One region of the Cobetia sp. 1CM21F genome, then DNA from elsewhere that is predicted to be linked to it. Evidence: predicted binding sites of a transcription regulator. Region 1 holds the regulator's gene; each other region holds the start of a gene.
The links. Region 1 encodes PhoB, which activates phosphate uptake and scavenging genes when phosphate is short. Its sites were predicted from a motif close to TGTCATANNNNTGTCANA; they were not measured.
Positions count from the first base shown of each region.

Region 2: MSG32_RS02250 (alkaline phosphatase) is a predicted target of PhoB. The motif match lies at 3,088-3,105, and genes of this name have one in related genera.
Region 3: phbB (acetoacetyl-CoA reductase) is a predicted target of PhoB. The motif match lies at 2,106-2,123, and genes of this name have one in related genera.

Region 1 is NZ_JALNTQ010000004.1:82,713-87,611, reverse strand. It holds gene cysZ (sulfate transporter CysZ) at 1-529, shown strand, start outside; gene phoR (phosphate regulon sensor histidine kinase PhoR) at 732-2,054, opposite strand; gene phoB (phosphate regulon transcriptional regulator PhoB) at 2,062-2,751, opposite strand; gene ubiA (4-hydroxybenzoate octaprenyltransferase) at 2,975-3,865, opposite strand; gene MSG32_RS13575 (chorismate lyase) at 3,933-4,511, opposite strand; gene MSG32_RS13570 (FAD-dependent oxidoreductase) at 4,830-4,899, shown strand, end outside.
Region 2 is NZ_JALNTQ010000001.1:534,948-539,846, reverse strand. It holds gene MSG32_RS02255 (cell wall hydrolase) at 345-1,022, shown strand; gene MSG32_RS02250 (alkaline phosphatase) at 1,227-2,846, opposite strand; gene MSG32_RS02245 (TerB family tellurite resistance protein) at 3,243-3,716, opposite strand; gene metG (methionine--tRNA ligase) at 3,966-4,899, shown strand, end outside.
Region 3 is NZ_JALNTQ010000009.1:21,146-26,044, forward strand. It holds gene MSG32_RS17655 (tetratricopeptide repeat protein) at 1-767, opposite strand, end outside; gene MSG32_RS17660 (EVE domain-containing protein) at 902-1,381, opposite strand; tRNA gene MSG32_RS17665 (tRNA-Met) at 1,551-1,627, opposite strand; tRNA gene MSG32_RS17670 (tRNA-Met) at 1,671-1,747, opposite strand; tRNA gene MSG32_RS17675 (tRNA-Met) at 1,801-1,877, opposite strand; gene phbB (acetoacetyl-CoA reductase) at 2,248-2,994, shown strand; gene MSG32_RS17685 (DUF349 domain-containing protein) at 3,146-4,899, opposite strand, start outside.

The DNA.
Region 1 (4,899 bases):
GATCTGGCCGGTGCTGGTGGTGAGTCTGTTGCTGGTGGTGTTCTTCACCTTCAGCCTGGTGACCAACCTGATCGCCGCGCCCTTCTACGGCATTCTGGCCGAGAAGGTCGAGCATCGTCTGGATGGCACCCTGATCGATGATGATCGCGGCCTGATGAAGATCGGCGTCGACTCGCTGGGGCGTGAAATGGCCAAGCTGGGCTACTTCATCCCACGCATGATCGCGCTGTTCATCATCGGCTTCATCCCGGGCCTGAACCTGCTCTCACCGCTGTTGTGGGGGCTGTTCTCGGCCTGGAGCATGTCGATCCAGTACCTCGACTACCCGATGGACAACCATCAGGTCAGCTTCGGTGACATGAAGCAGCGCCTCAAGGCGCGCTGGTGGCCCTCACTGACCTTCGGCGCCGCGGTGTTCGTCATGACGCTGGTGCCGCTGGCCAATCTGCTGTTCATCCCGGGCGCCGTCGCCGGGGCGGTACTGATGTGGCAGAGCCACTACCGTCAGTTGCCGGCGCCGCGTCGTTGAGACAGCCTGTCGCAGAGCTGGCTTGTCGCTGAACTGATTCGTCGCTGAACTGGCTCGTCGCTAAGTTGGCTCGTCGCTGAAATAGCCGCAGCGTCGTCTGATTGACCAAACGAAACGCCCCGCAGTCGCCTCCTTTCGAGGTGGCTGCGGGGCGTTCTGCGTTGGGCTGGCGTTCGGGTCAGATCATCACGGAATCAGCCCATCACTGGGCTAGCGCACTGCTGGCCTGGGGAGCGCTCGCCTGACAGGCGCGCTCGTCGGGGAAGTGACAGCGGAAGCGCGCACCCTCGCCGGGGTGGCTGTCGATCTCCAGATGGCCCTGATGGCGAATCAGCACATGCTTGACGATGGCAAGCCCGAGGCCGGTGCCTCCCGTGGCGGTGCTGCGGCCCTTGTCGATGCGATAGAAGCGTTCGGTCAGGCGCGGCAGGTGGACCGGGTCGATCCCGTCCCCATCATCTTCCACCTCGACCAGCAGGCCCTGGTCATCCGCCTTCCAGCGCAGGGTGATATGACAGTCTTCGGGGGTGTAGCGCACCGCATTGAAGACCAGATTCGAGATCGCGCTGCGCAGTTCCTGCTCCTCACCGCGCAGAGACAGGCTGGCATCGGCCTCGATGGAGAAGGTGTGGCGCCCCTGGGACAGGCCTTCGGCGTCGTCGCGGATATGGCCGAGCAGGGCGCTCATGTCGATGCAGCGACCGTTGTCGGACAGTTCGTCGGTTTCCAGGCGTGACAGGGTCAGCAGGTCCTCGACCAGATGCTGCATGCGGTCGGTCTGGCTCTGCATCTGGCCCAGTCCACGCTGCCAGCGCGGTGGCAGGTCATCGGCGTAATCGGAGTAGGTCTCGAGATAGCCGGCCAGTACCGTCAGCGGCGTGCGCAGCTCATGGGAGACATTGGCCACGAAGTCGCGGCGCATCTCTTCCAGGCGATAGAGGCGGGTGACGTCACGCAGCATGACCAGGCGCTCGTTGTCACCGAACAGGGTGATGGAGATCTGCAGCGTCAGGTTGTCAGACAGCGGCGACTGGAGCGTCAGCGGCTCGCGGTAGGCCAGCCGATTGAAGTAGTCGATGAAGACGGGGTCACGCAGATAGTTGGTGATGTGCTGACCGCGGTCGTGGCTGGCCTTGAGACCGACCAGCTGCTCGGCAGCGCTGTTCCACCATTCCATGTCACCGTGGTTGTCCAGCATCACCAGGCCGTCGCGCATGGCCTCGGAGGATTCCTGGATACGGTTGAGGATGCTGCGCAGTCGCTCCTGAGCCTGACGCTGGCCCTTCTGGTAGCGGTAGAGACGATCGAGCAGGTCTCCCCAGACGCCATCGCCGGGCGGCGGCTCTTCATGGGGATTGGTGATCAGCCAGGTGTAGAGGCTCTTCAAGTGCTTGAGATGGACGAACAGATACAGCGAAAGACCCAGCGCCAGGCCCCAGCCCAGATGGCCCAGCAGGCCACCGATCAGGCCGAAGCCACCGGCAAGGTAGCCGAGGCGCCATAGCTCGTTGGTCCAATAGCGCATGAATCCCTCAGGCCTGAGCGCTGAAGCGGTAACCGGTGCCGCGGACGGTCTGGATCAGATGCTGATGGCCTGTGCCCAGCGCCTTGCGCAGGCGACGGATGTGCACGTCCACGGTGCGCTCCTCGACATAGACGTTGCCGCCCCATACCTGATCGAGCAGCTGGCTGCGCGTGTAGGCACGCTCCTGATGCGTCATGAAGAACTGCAGCAGGCGATATTCGGTCGGGCCGACATCCAGTGAGTTGCCGTGGGCGGTGACGCGGTGGCTGGCCGGGTCGAGCATCAGGCCTTCGACTTCCACCGCCTCCTCGACTCCCTTGGGAGTGGTGCGACGCAGCACGGCCTTGAGACGGGCGACCAGCTCGCGCGGCGAGAAGGGCTTGGTGATGTAGTCGTCGGCACCGGCTTCCAGGCCTTGAATCTTGTTGTCTTCCTCGCCCTTGGCGGTCAACAGGATGATCGGCAGCTCCGAGGTGGTCTCGTCACGCTTGAGACGCCGCGCGAGCTCCAGGCCACTGGTGCCCGGCATCATCCAGTCCAGCAACAGCAGATCGGGCTTTTCATCGACGACGATGGCGTGGGCGTCCCGGGCATTGTCTGCCTCCAGCACGCGGTAATCCGCCATTTCGAGGGCAACGGCGATCATCTCGCGAATCGAGGATTCATCGTCGACAATCAGTACGGTCTTGGAGCTCATCGCTAGATCCCATGCAGCAGTCGGCGCACGCGCCAGAATGACAAGTCGATGACGATTACAACCCGCTTATATGACAACGAGATGACAACTGCCAGCATGGCAGCTTGCACGCAAGCCTGCCAGCCGCCTTGGAGGCGCGGCAGGCAGGCATGAACCGTGGGCTGGGGAGCAACAGAGGGCAGGGGTCGCTTTAAATTAAATAATACTAATGTTTATGCAGGAGTCAGCTCATCGGCCAGGTCGCCAGGGCGATACCGGCGAAGATCAGCAAACCCGTCCAATGATTGTTGAGGAAGGCCTGGAAGCAGGGCGCACGCTCACGCTCCCGGATCAGACGTTGCTGCCAGACGAAGGTGACGGCGGCGGCGGCCAGCCCCAGCCAGTAGAAGATGCCCAGCGCCAGCTGCAGGCCGATGCCGATCAACACCACCAGCATGCCCAGCTGCAACAGGCCGATCATCAGCTTGTCGGCACGCCCGAACAGCACGGCGGTGGACTTGATGCCCACCTTGAGGTCGTCGTTGCGATCGACCATCGCGTAGGCGGTGTCGTAGGCCACCGTCCACATCAGGTTGGCCGCGAACAGCCACCAGCCGTAGGTCGGCACCTCCTCCAGCGTCGCGGCGAAGGCCATCGGAATCGCCCAGCCGAAGGCGGCGCCCAGCACCACCTGGGGCAGATGATGGAAGCGCTTCATGAACGGATAGCTGGCCGCCAGCAGCACGGCGACGATCGACAGCAGCACCGTGGTCAGGTTGGTGAAGCACACCAGCACGAAGGCGGCCGCGACCAGCCCCCCGAACAGCGTCAGCGCCTCGCGTTCCGAAATGCGGCCCGAGGTCAGCGGCCGGTCTCGCGTGCGCTCGACATGCTTGTCCCAATGGCGATCGGCGTAGTCGTTGATGACGCAGCCGGCGGCGCGCATCAGATAGACCCCGGCGATGAAGATCAGCAGGGTCGTGCGCTCGGGAATGCCATCTGCCGCCAGCCACAGTGCCCACAGGGTCGGCCACATCAGCAGCCAGGTGCCGATGGGGCGGTCCAGCCGTGTCAGGGCGAGGTAGTCGGCCAGTCTGGAAGGACGCGAAGCGGCGGAAGTGGATGACGCGGTCATCGGGGCTCCTGGGCGGATGGTAGTGGGCAAGGGAAGAGAGAGAAACGAGGCCAGTCGGCCGCAAGGCTCAGGCCAGCTGCAGCGCGTGCTGGAAGGCCGGTGTGAAGCCCTCCTGCACCAGCACCTTGAAGCGACCATGCGAGAACATCGAGCGGCGCATCCACAGGCTGGTGGTGCGGGCCAGCGGCCTGGGGCTCGAAAGCACCAGCGGGGCGCGGCTGACATCGATGGCGCTGCGGGTCAGGTCGGGCTGGCGAAACAGCCAATGGCCCAGCGAGCGCTCGCCCAGCGTCGAGAGGCGGTGACCGTGGGCCAGGTCCAGCGCCGCCAGCGAGCGTGCGATCACCCATGGCGTATCGCCATGACAGAGTGCCACTTCGCGCCGCCAGACATGCCGGCGTGGGCCGATGCCCAGCAGGCGCGCCTCATCCAGCCGCGCGGGGCCGGTGTCCTGCAGCAGCAGGCGCACGCGCAGGCCCTGAATGGGCTGGCCATCGCGTTCATCCTGCTGCTGCATGGCGCTGGCAAGACGCTGGGTCAGCGAGTCCGTCGAGGAGAGCCACGCCCACCAGCCGGCCGGCATGACACCCTGCAGTGCGGCAGCCGGCTGCCAATGGCGGCGCACCGCCGCCGAAGCAGCGGGCATGACGCGCGTGGGCAAAGGCCAGCGAGGCGCAGGCTGGCACAGGGACTCGGCTGACGAATGAGGCGCCTCACAGGTGGAGGTCTGTGGCGTGAGCGCTGCGTGATGAGGCTCGCCTGCTGGGCATCGGACCACGGTGAATTCCCTGTCAGGATGACGAAATGGCGAGTCTAGCATGGCCGGGCGGCAAGGCCTCCCGCTCAGGCATGCCTGCACTGCTGGCGGGCTGGTATGCTGGGCGCATTCATCGGCGTTCATGACGGACGCTGCTGGCGCTCTTTCATCAGCGCTTCCCTCGGATCGATCTCAGGAGATGGTGCCATGCGCGACCCTCGCACCCTTGTCATCATTGGTACCGGCATGGCGGGCATTGGTCTGGCGCGCGCGCTGC
Region 2 (4,899 bases), on a different contig from region 1:
CTTCTGACGCAAGCGATCTGGCTGCCTCTGGCACGCCTGATCATGCACTGACAGGCGCGATGCGCTGCCCGCGCCATCGCTACGCAACCGCGTGGTGACACTTGCGGAACCCTTTGCGCGGCAAAGCGTCAGAGTTGCGTTGAAGCTCACTCTGGGCCATACAAGGTCAGGGTCAGGCAAACTGATGCGCTTGCGCGTCGACTGTCGCTACCGAGGAAGCCGGTGGCCAACGCTTCAGTCTCCGTCAGTGACTCGCCAGCCGAAGGTGTGCGATCAACCCGGATTGACCCTGCGCGCCATCCCGCCTTGCTGCGCTTCCCAGGCCACGTTCACAGGTATCTTGCATGCGTTTACCCCTCATACCGCGCCGCCCACTGACTCACACTCGGCGCTACGCCATCAGCAGTGCACGCACGCTGCGTCATCTGGTACTGATCTTCGGCCTGACGCTGGCCGCGGGCTGCTCCGCGCCGCACGCCTCGGACGCGCCTGCCGCCCCGACCACCGCGGCCAAGGCAGCCGTCAAGGCCGAACGGCTGGAAAGCCTGCTGGTGCAAGGCGAGAGCGATGTGCCCGAGAGCCTGCTGCTCAGCAAGGCCGGCGCCAAGGCGATCGACCCCAACGGCCAGCGTCCGGTGGATGACCCGCTGACCTGCCTGGCGCGCGCCGCCTACTGGGAAGCCAAGGGCGAAGGCAGAAGCGGCATGCAGGGCATCGTCAATGTGGTGATCAACCGCGCCGCCGACCCGCGCTTCCCCGACAGCCTGTGCGGCGTGGTCAAGCAGGGTGGCGAAAGCGGCAGCTGCCAGTTCTCCTGGTGGTGTGACGGGCGCTCCGACCGCATTCGCGAACCCGCCGCCTACGCCGAGGCACGCGACGTGGCCCGTCAGGCGCTCAACCATCAGCTGGAAGACGTCACCGACGGCGCCCTCTACTTCCACGCCCGCTACGCCACGCCCTACTGGGCCAAGCGCTTCGTGCGCACCGCGCGCATCGGTCAGCACCTGTTCTATCGCAACTGACTCACCCTCTCACCAGGGCATGACGGGTAGAACCATCACCAGCAAGTTGCCTGACATGCCGCACGCCAGCGCCATGTCACGTACAAGACCGTGACGGGAAGACCGTACAGGAAACAGACAAACCAGAAGGCCCCTGATGATTCACTCATCAGGGGCCTTCTGGGGCATATCATCACTCAATCTTCAGAAATGGGCCGAGTCCGACTACTTCGCTACCACTGTCTTCAGATACTGCCCTATCTCGGAATGGTGCAGGATGGACGAGACCGGCAAGATGTCGTTGGCTGGCCCCCATGCAAAGACGTTGACTGGCGTATGGGTGTGCGTACCAGTCCCCCAGACGGTGTTTTGCTGTGTCGCCAATGCCCGCGCCAGCAGGTTGCCGCGATCGTTATAGGGGAAGAAGGCGTCGAAGTCGTGAACTGCCGGCACCTCGCTGACCCCGAGGTAACTATGTCCATCCACATGATAGGGGTTGGGCTTGTTGGCCAGTACTTCAGCTGCCTGGGCTTCGGTAATCTGGAAGTCACTATTGCCATTGACAGCCGCCATCAAGCGCGCCGGTGTGCGCTCACCTTGCGGTAGTGCCTCGAAATCACTGAGCAGCTCGTAATAGGTCTGCTTCTGCTCATAGAGACTGTCCAGAATCGAGAAGTCACCAAAATTGAAATTGGGAGCGTAATCCTGATCTGCGAATGCAGGGCCTGATTTCTTCTGCGCTGCCGGTAAATTGGCGCTGGAATAACTGAAGCCGAATGCCCCCGTCTCATGGTCGGCCGTTACCAGAATTATTGTATCGTCTCGCTCTCGCGCCCAGTCATAGACACCTTGCACGGCCTCATCGAACTTGATCAGTTCATTGAGCATGGTGCCCGCATCATTGGAATGCGCGGCCCAGTCGATCTGGCCACCCTCGACCATCAAAAAGAAACCATCATCATCCTGTTCCAGCATTGACAGTGCTTTCTGGGTCATCTCATGCAGGGTCGGCTGCTGACGCTGTGGGTCATCATGGCTATCTCGATAGCTGATACCATCCGCCATACCCGAGTTGGCGAATAGCCCCAATACCTTGGTGCCATTGAGTGCGGCCATCTGATCACGCGTAAAGGCTAGCCCATAGCCTTGATCTGCAGCTTCCTGGAGCAGATTTCGTTCATCCTTGCGCTTGGAGGTTGGCGACCAGGCACCTTGCATCAGCGTCTCGACACTGCCCGCGCTTTCCCCCGGCTCACTGACGGACTGTGGCACGAAGTGACGCAACCCTCCCGACAGCATGACATCCGGCCCGGTCATGAGCATGTCTTCGGCAATGGCATTTTCCAGTGAACGATGCGGCTGGTGGGCGGCGAAGGCCGCCGGAGTCGCGTGGGTCAGGCGCGTATCGGACACCAATCCGGTGGCCTTGCCGACTCGTTTGGCAAGCTCGAGGACGGTTTCCACCCGATTACCCTCTGAATCTATGCCGATCACCTCGCCCCCGGTGAAGATACCCGTCGAGAGCTGAGTCGCTGAACAGGCCGAATCCACTACCACGGCATCTTCAGGGTGAGTCAATGAAGCGCCCACCACGCCTTCCTTCGCCAGCTGGTAGAGTGCCGTCGAACGCCCCTGATATATCGAATCCGGCGCACGATTGGCGTATGTCTCCAGCATGCCAACCTGCTGGGGCCCCATGCCATCGCCAATCATCAGAATGACATTCTTGATCTCTGCCGCATTGGCCAGCGGCATCCAGCTCATGCTTCCCGTCAGCGCAACGACGGCCCACCCTTTTCGACACCATCGTCCTTGCCAGTTCTGATGAGGCATCATCATGGTCATCTCCCGTGTTCCCTTGTCATTGATGGCATCCGTGTTACCCGGGCACATACGATACTCGTGCAAGTCTGTACGTCTGTGCTCGAACGGAGCGCTTATTGGTCAGAAATGAATCGCAATCTGCTCACATGGCGGCACTCAAGGTGCCAGCTGGAGCATGCGCTTCACTATTGACGACGCAAGCAGAGCCGTCCATATCAATGGCCCGGCGACAGGATAATTCATGACGAAAGGATGACGTGAAGATGTCAGATTAATGACAGACGACACTGCGACCCGAAGCCGCAAACACGACGCCCCCGCTGCCATTGGCAACGGGGGCGTCTGCTTGGGGGTGTCGTAATAGGGGCGTGTGCCTAAGGGGTGGACAGGGACACCCTTCCCAAAATTCCTGACGGATCAGGTGTCTGGCTGCGCCGCCAGCTTGGTGCGGATGAACTCGCTGTGGCTGACGTGCAGCAGGCCGGCAAGACGGCGGATGCGATGCTCTTCCTGCGGGTCCAGCTCGCCATCGGCGTAGGCCAGCTCCCAGAGCATGCCGATCAGCTCACTGCGCTCCTCAAGGCTCATGTGCTCGTTGAGCTGCTTGACGAAGCGGTAGTGGTCCGTGGCCTGCTCGGCATCCTGCTCGGCCTGGGCCAGCAGGCTGGCAAGTTCCTCACCCCCCAGCGAGAAGCGCTCGGCCAGCTGGCGCGCCAGGGCTTCACGCTCGCGCACATCGAGATGGTCATCGGCGCGTACCACCTCGAACATCAGCACGGCCATGGCGAGTTCCGGGCCGGGCTCCTCGTTGGGGCGGGCGTTGCTGCCGGGCATCATCACCTGGCGGATGAGACGATTGATCTGACCGGCGACGGATAGCTGTGCTGGCATGCTGACCTCCAGGAACGGAAAATGTAGTGTCCTTGAATCCTTCATGAGGGCAGCGGCACGGGTTGCAACCTCGCAGTTGCGCACGCCAGCGTTGCCGGTGACGCGACGCGCCCTTCGCGCCGCCCGCACCTTCGCGATATAGTAGCGCCCATCCCGACGGGGCGATGCGTTCGCCCCTTATCACGAGTCATCCCGGCGAGTGGCTGCGCACTGCGCAGCAGGCGCCCTTTACCGTCAAGACGAGGCCTCATGTCAGCGCGCAAGATTCTGGTCACCAGTGCCCTGCCCTACGCCAATGGGTCGATCCACCTGGGTCACCTGCTTGAGTACATCCAGACCGACATCTGGGTACGCTTCCAGAAAAGCCGTGGCCACGAATGCCATTACGTGTGCGCCGATGACGCCCACGGCACCGCCATCATGCTGCGTGCCGAGCAGGAAGGTGTCACCGCCGAGCAGCTGATCCAGCGTGTGAGTGACGAGCACCAGGCCGACTTCGCCAAGTTCGGCGTCGGCTTTGACAACTATCACTCCACCCACTCGCCGGAAAACCGCGCCCACAGCGAGCGCATCTATCTGGCGCTGCGCGATGCCGGCCATATCGCCACGCGCGATATCGAGCAGATGTTCGATCCGGTCAAGGGCCTGTTCCTCGCCGACCGCTTCATCAAGGGCACCTGCCCGAAGTGCAAGACCGAAGACCAGTACGGCGACAACTGTGAAGCCTGCGGCGCGGCCTACACGCCGGCTGAGCTGATCGATCCGGTCTCGGCCATTTCCGGCGCCACGCCGGAAATGCGCACGTCCACCCACTACTTCTTCAAGCTGCCGAACTTCGCCGAGTTCCTGCAGGAGTGGACCAAGAGCGGCCGCGTGCAGAGCCAGATTTCCAACAAGCTGCAGGAATGGTTCGAGGCGGGTCTGGCCGAGTGGGACATCTCCCGCGATGCGCCCTACTTCGGCTTCGAGATTCCCGACGCGCCGGGCAAGTACTTCTACGTATGGCTGGACGCGCCGATCGGCTACCTCGCCAGCTTCCAGAACCTGTGCGAGAAGCAGGGCATCGACTTCGACAGCTACTGGAAGGCCGATTCCGACGCCGAGGTCTATCACTTCATCGGCAAGGACATCGTCTACTTCCACGCCCTGTTCTGGCCGGCGATGCTGGAAGGTGCCGGCATGC
Region 3 (4,899 bases), on a different contig from region 1:
CGGGCTTCGCTGTCGTCCCGCTCGATCATCGCCTGCACCTCTTCGGGAGACGGTGCCTCGGCGATGAAGTCGATGCGCGCACGTACGCCACGCGCCTGGGCACCGTCACGGTCTTCCGGCTTGAGGGAGTCCAGCAGCTGACGGGCCTCTTCACCATTGCCTTCTGCGACCAGCACCGAGGCGAGGTGGATGCGGTATTCCGGTGTCTCGGGGGATTCCTGCGCCAGCTGCTGATACAGCGCCTTGGCGGTGACGAGGTCGCCGCTTTCCAGTGCAGTGGCCGCCTGCTCCGCGAGGCTGGGGCCTGCTCCTGCCGCCGGCTGGACCTTGTGCTGCTCGAGGAACTGGCGAATCTCGGCTTCCGGACGTGCGCCGGTGAAGTTGCCTGCCAGACCGCCCTGGATGACCAGCTTGACGTCCGGTACCGAGCGCACGCCCAGCTGAGCGGCGATGTCCTGCTGTTCCTCGGCGTTCAGCTTGGCCAGGATGAAGCCGCCCGCATATTCACGCGCCAGCTTCTCGAGGATCGGTGTCAGAACGAGGCAATGCTCGCTCTGCGGCGACCAGCAATCCAGCAGTACCGGCACTTGCTGTGAGGCTTCCAGCACCTGCTGAAGATTGCTCATGTCCACATCGATGATGTAGGTGTTGGCGTCTTCTGCCTGGCGCGGTGCACTGGCGGCACCGCCGCCGACCACCCCTTGTGGCTGGGCGGCGGTGGTGTCATTGCCGGTCAGTGGCTGGCCGGTATTGGGATCGATGATCATGGTGCATGCCCCGAAATTCTGTCTGCGATTCAAGGCTCGCGCGCGAGCCGGTTGGCCTGATGATGCGGCCCGTCGCAGTGGAGTTCAAGGCGCTGCCGGTCACTTCCTCGCGCGATCGCCCCGGGCGCGTCGGTTCACGGCAGCAGGGTGTCGTCGGCCAGACTGGCGATGCAGGCGGCTTCGCTCTCGCTGAGCGGCATCACGGACAGGCGTGCGCGGCGCACCAGGTGGCTGTCCGCCAGCTCGGGCCGGGCCTTCAGGCGCGCGATGGGCAGGGTGGTGCGCAGCGGGCGAAGGTAGCTCAGATGCGGGGCGACCCAGCGCGGAGGCTTGTCGGCATCGATATCTGCCACCTGACGTGGGTCGAAGCCCTTGTGCTCGGGGTCACTGGCCGTCGGGTCGGGCAGGGCGAGTTCGCTGACGACGGCCAGTCCGACCACCGCAGGCACCTTGCAGCTGGAGTGCTGGATGAGCACGACATCACCGAGCTGCATCTCACGCAGGAAGTTGCGCGCCTGATAGTTGCGCACGCCATCCCAGAGCGCCGGTGATTCGCGGCGCAGGTCATCCAGCGAGAAGGCATCGGGTTCGGTCTTGACCAGCCAGTGGCGCATGCAGGCACTCCCTTGGGACTGACGTGATGAGTGTGAAGGGCCAGGGGTGAAGGGGCCCTGTGTGGATAGGGGTGGCCAGGCCCGAGAACCGGCTTCCTCGCCATCATCGCACAGGAATTTCACGCATACGAAAAAGGCCTGATGCCATGCATCAGGCCTTTCGAATTCTTGGTAGCGGGGACCGGATTTGAACCGATGACCTTCGGGTTATGAGCCCGACGAGCTACCAGACTGCTCCACCCCGCAACACTGGGTACTGCCTTTGCTCCAACTCTGACGCATCAGAGGTTGGTAGCGGGAACCGGATTTGAACCGATGACCTTCGGGTTATGAGCCCGACGAGCTACCAGACTGCTCCATCCCGCAACATCACGTTGGTGTCTGACCGGCAATTACCTTGATAGGCAACGACTTGTCAGTGGTAGCGGGGACCGGATTTGAACCGATGACCTTCGGGTTATGAGCCCGACGAGCTACCAGACTGCTCCACCCCGCATCAACGTGGGGCGTAGTATAAGGATATACAGTGCTGCGTCAACCGTTATCCCGTAATTGACGCAAACTTCTCGTGTCCGGTGAGTCGTCACCAACCCGTCTGCGTACCTCGAGCGATTATCGGCATCTTGTGTGAGAGATCTGCTACATACATTCCCGCTGCATCCTGTCCATACTGAGGAGGACGCGCCTCGCACAGGCGGATGGCAGGCGTCACAGAGTGCACGATTGTCATCAGGCTGTTAGAGACGCGGGTCATTGTTGTCATTGCAGGCATTCTCGTTTTCTCAGGGCGGGGGTGTCCGCAGATTCGCCAAGCTGTGCCCAAGCCAAGGACACAGGACGTTCCAGGATTAGGGAGACACAATAAGATGACACAAACAGCACCCGTCGCATGGGTTACCGGTGGTACCGGTGGCATTGGTTCCGCTATCTGCCGCGAGCTGGCGAACCAGGGGTATCAGGTAATTGCGGGTTACAGGAACAAGGAAAAGGCAGAGGGGTGGCTGTCGGAACAGCGCGCTGCCGGGTTCGAGAACATCGCACTGTCCGGCATCGAGCTGGACAACTTCGAAGCCTGTCAGGCAGGCGTCAACGAAATCCGCGAGCGCTTCGGTCCGATCGCGGTTCTGGTCAACTGCGCCGGCATCACGCGTGATACCTCCATGCGCAAGATGAGCTATGAGCAGTGGCGAGAAGTCATCAACTGCAACCTCGACAGCGTCTTCAACACCTGCCGTGCCGTCATCAATGACATGCTGGAGCACAAGTACGGCCGCATCGTGAACATCTCCTCCATCAATGGCCGCAAGGGCCAGTTCGGGCAGGTCAACTACTCGGCCGCCAAGGCGGGCATGCATGGTCTGACCATGGCGCTGGCGCAGGAAACCGCGACCAAGGGCATTACCGTCAACACCCTGTCACCGGGCTACATCGCCACCGACATGATCATGAAGATCCCCGAAGAGATCCGTGAATCGATCCGCGAGACCATCCCGGTCAAGCGTTATGGTCAGCCGGACGAGATCGCACGTGCGGTCGCCTTCCTGGCCGACGAGAAATCCGGCTTCATCACCGGTGCCAACCTGGATATCAATGGCGGCCAGTTCATGAGCTGATGCTCTGCGCTAGCGCGAGCCAGTGCAGGGTTGGCACCCGGCCCCGCCTGGCGAGAGAATGAAAAAGCCCCCGTCTCTATCGAGGCGGGGGCTTTTCGTTGCCATGACTTCAGTCTTGCGAGCGCGTCGTCACCAGCTCAAGAGCACTGGCTCAGTGATTGAACAGCGCATCGAAGCGTGGCAGTTCGGTCTGCCAGGCGTCCCAGTCCAGCGGACCATTGGCGAGCAGCGCATCCAGCACCTCATCCAGCTCTTCTTCACGCTCCATGCGCTCACCCAGCTGCTGGTTGATGCGCGCGACCTGCACGGTCAGGCGGCGTGATTCATCTTCGCTGCCCAGCGGGGCCTCGAACAGAATGGCCAGGTGGACACGCAGCTCGGCCAGGCGCTCATTGGCGGCGCTGCAGTTGCTCGGCAGGGCCTGGCGCATCTGGTTGCGCGCCGCATTGGCCTGACGGCTGTTGTCGTCGAAGGCCGAGGTGTTCGGCAGCTCGACATCCTGCACGTCGCCGTTGCGCGCGCTGGCATCCGCTACGGCGTGCTGTTCGAGCAGATCACGCCATTGCTGCCATTCCTCGCGCAGCTGCAGGGCGTGCAGTTCATCCAGACGCTGCTCGCGACGCTTGAGAATGCCGGTCCAGCGACGACGCATGCCGTCGCCCCGCTTGCCGCGCGGCAGCGGACCGAGGGTGTCGGCTTCCTTCAGGGCGTCATCGAGCAGGGCGGCGTCTTCCAGCGTCTCCGGCTCCCAGCTGTCGAGGCGTTCGATCAGCGCCTGCCACTGATCCAGACGTGCCTGCTCGCGGCTGTCGCGGTCTTCGCGGTCCTGATCGCGCGCGGCGAAGATGCGGTCGCACGCCGCGCGGAAGGCGGCCCACAGACGTTGTTCTTCGCCCTTGGGCGCGCGGCCCATCTCGCGCCAGCGACTCTGCAGTGCCTTGGCCTGTTCGGCGCGGGCACGTGCCGGCGAGTCCTCATTGGCCAGCGCCTCGACGGCGTCGACCAGTGCCTGCTTGGCGGCGGCGATCTGGCCCGCGCGGCTGTCGATCAGTCCCTGCAGTGCCGTCAGCGCCTCACCGAAGCGATGCGACAGCTGGCGACCGGGGCCTGCGGGCACCGGCGTGTGGCGACGCCATTCCTCACGGGCGCGATCACGGATCTGGCGCAGGGAGTCGGGGTCGGCATCGTCCATGGCGTGGCCGTTGAGCGATTCGAGCTGCTCGCAGAGCGCTTCGCGCATGGCCAGATTGTGTTCACGCAGCTGCTTGCGCGATTCGCGGTAATCCCGCAGGCGCAACTTGATGGCGTCAGAGGCAGTGCGGAAGGCCTGGCTGGCATCGCGGCTGGCAGCCGCATCACCCAGCTCGCGCCATTGCTGAATCAGCTGCTGGTGCTGGCGGTCGCGCTGCTCATCGCTGATGTCATCGCGCTCGCTCAGGGTGGTGATGGCCTCGAGCAGTTGCTCGCGCTTGGGCGCCGCGACGAAGTTCTGCCAGTCACGGAGTTCCGCGACACGCGCGCCCAGCTGGCGCAGGCGGGTCTGGCGGGCATTGTCGAGCTGGCCTTCGGTGCGATCGCGCAGTGAGCGATGCAGACGGCTGGCCGGCTTGAGCTTGCCGGCATCGAGATCCGCTTCCAGGCGTGCCAGTTCGGCATCCAGTGCGTCCAGATCCAGGCTCGCCTTGCCGTCGGCCGCGCGGGAGGCATCAGCTGACTCGGCGTCTTGTGCTGGGCTGCCATCGAGCGCGTCCTGCTCTTGCGCTGCCTCTGTCGGCTCTTCCGGCTGCGCCGCGCTGATCGCCTGACGCACCGCGCTCAGGCTGGCGGTCTGCGGCAGACCCGCAGGCCAGGCCACTTCGCTTTCCAGGCGACGCAGCTGGTCGATGTCATTGTCGACCAGCGCGG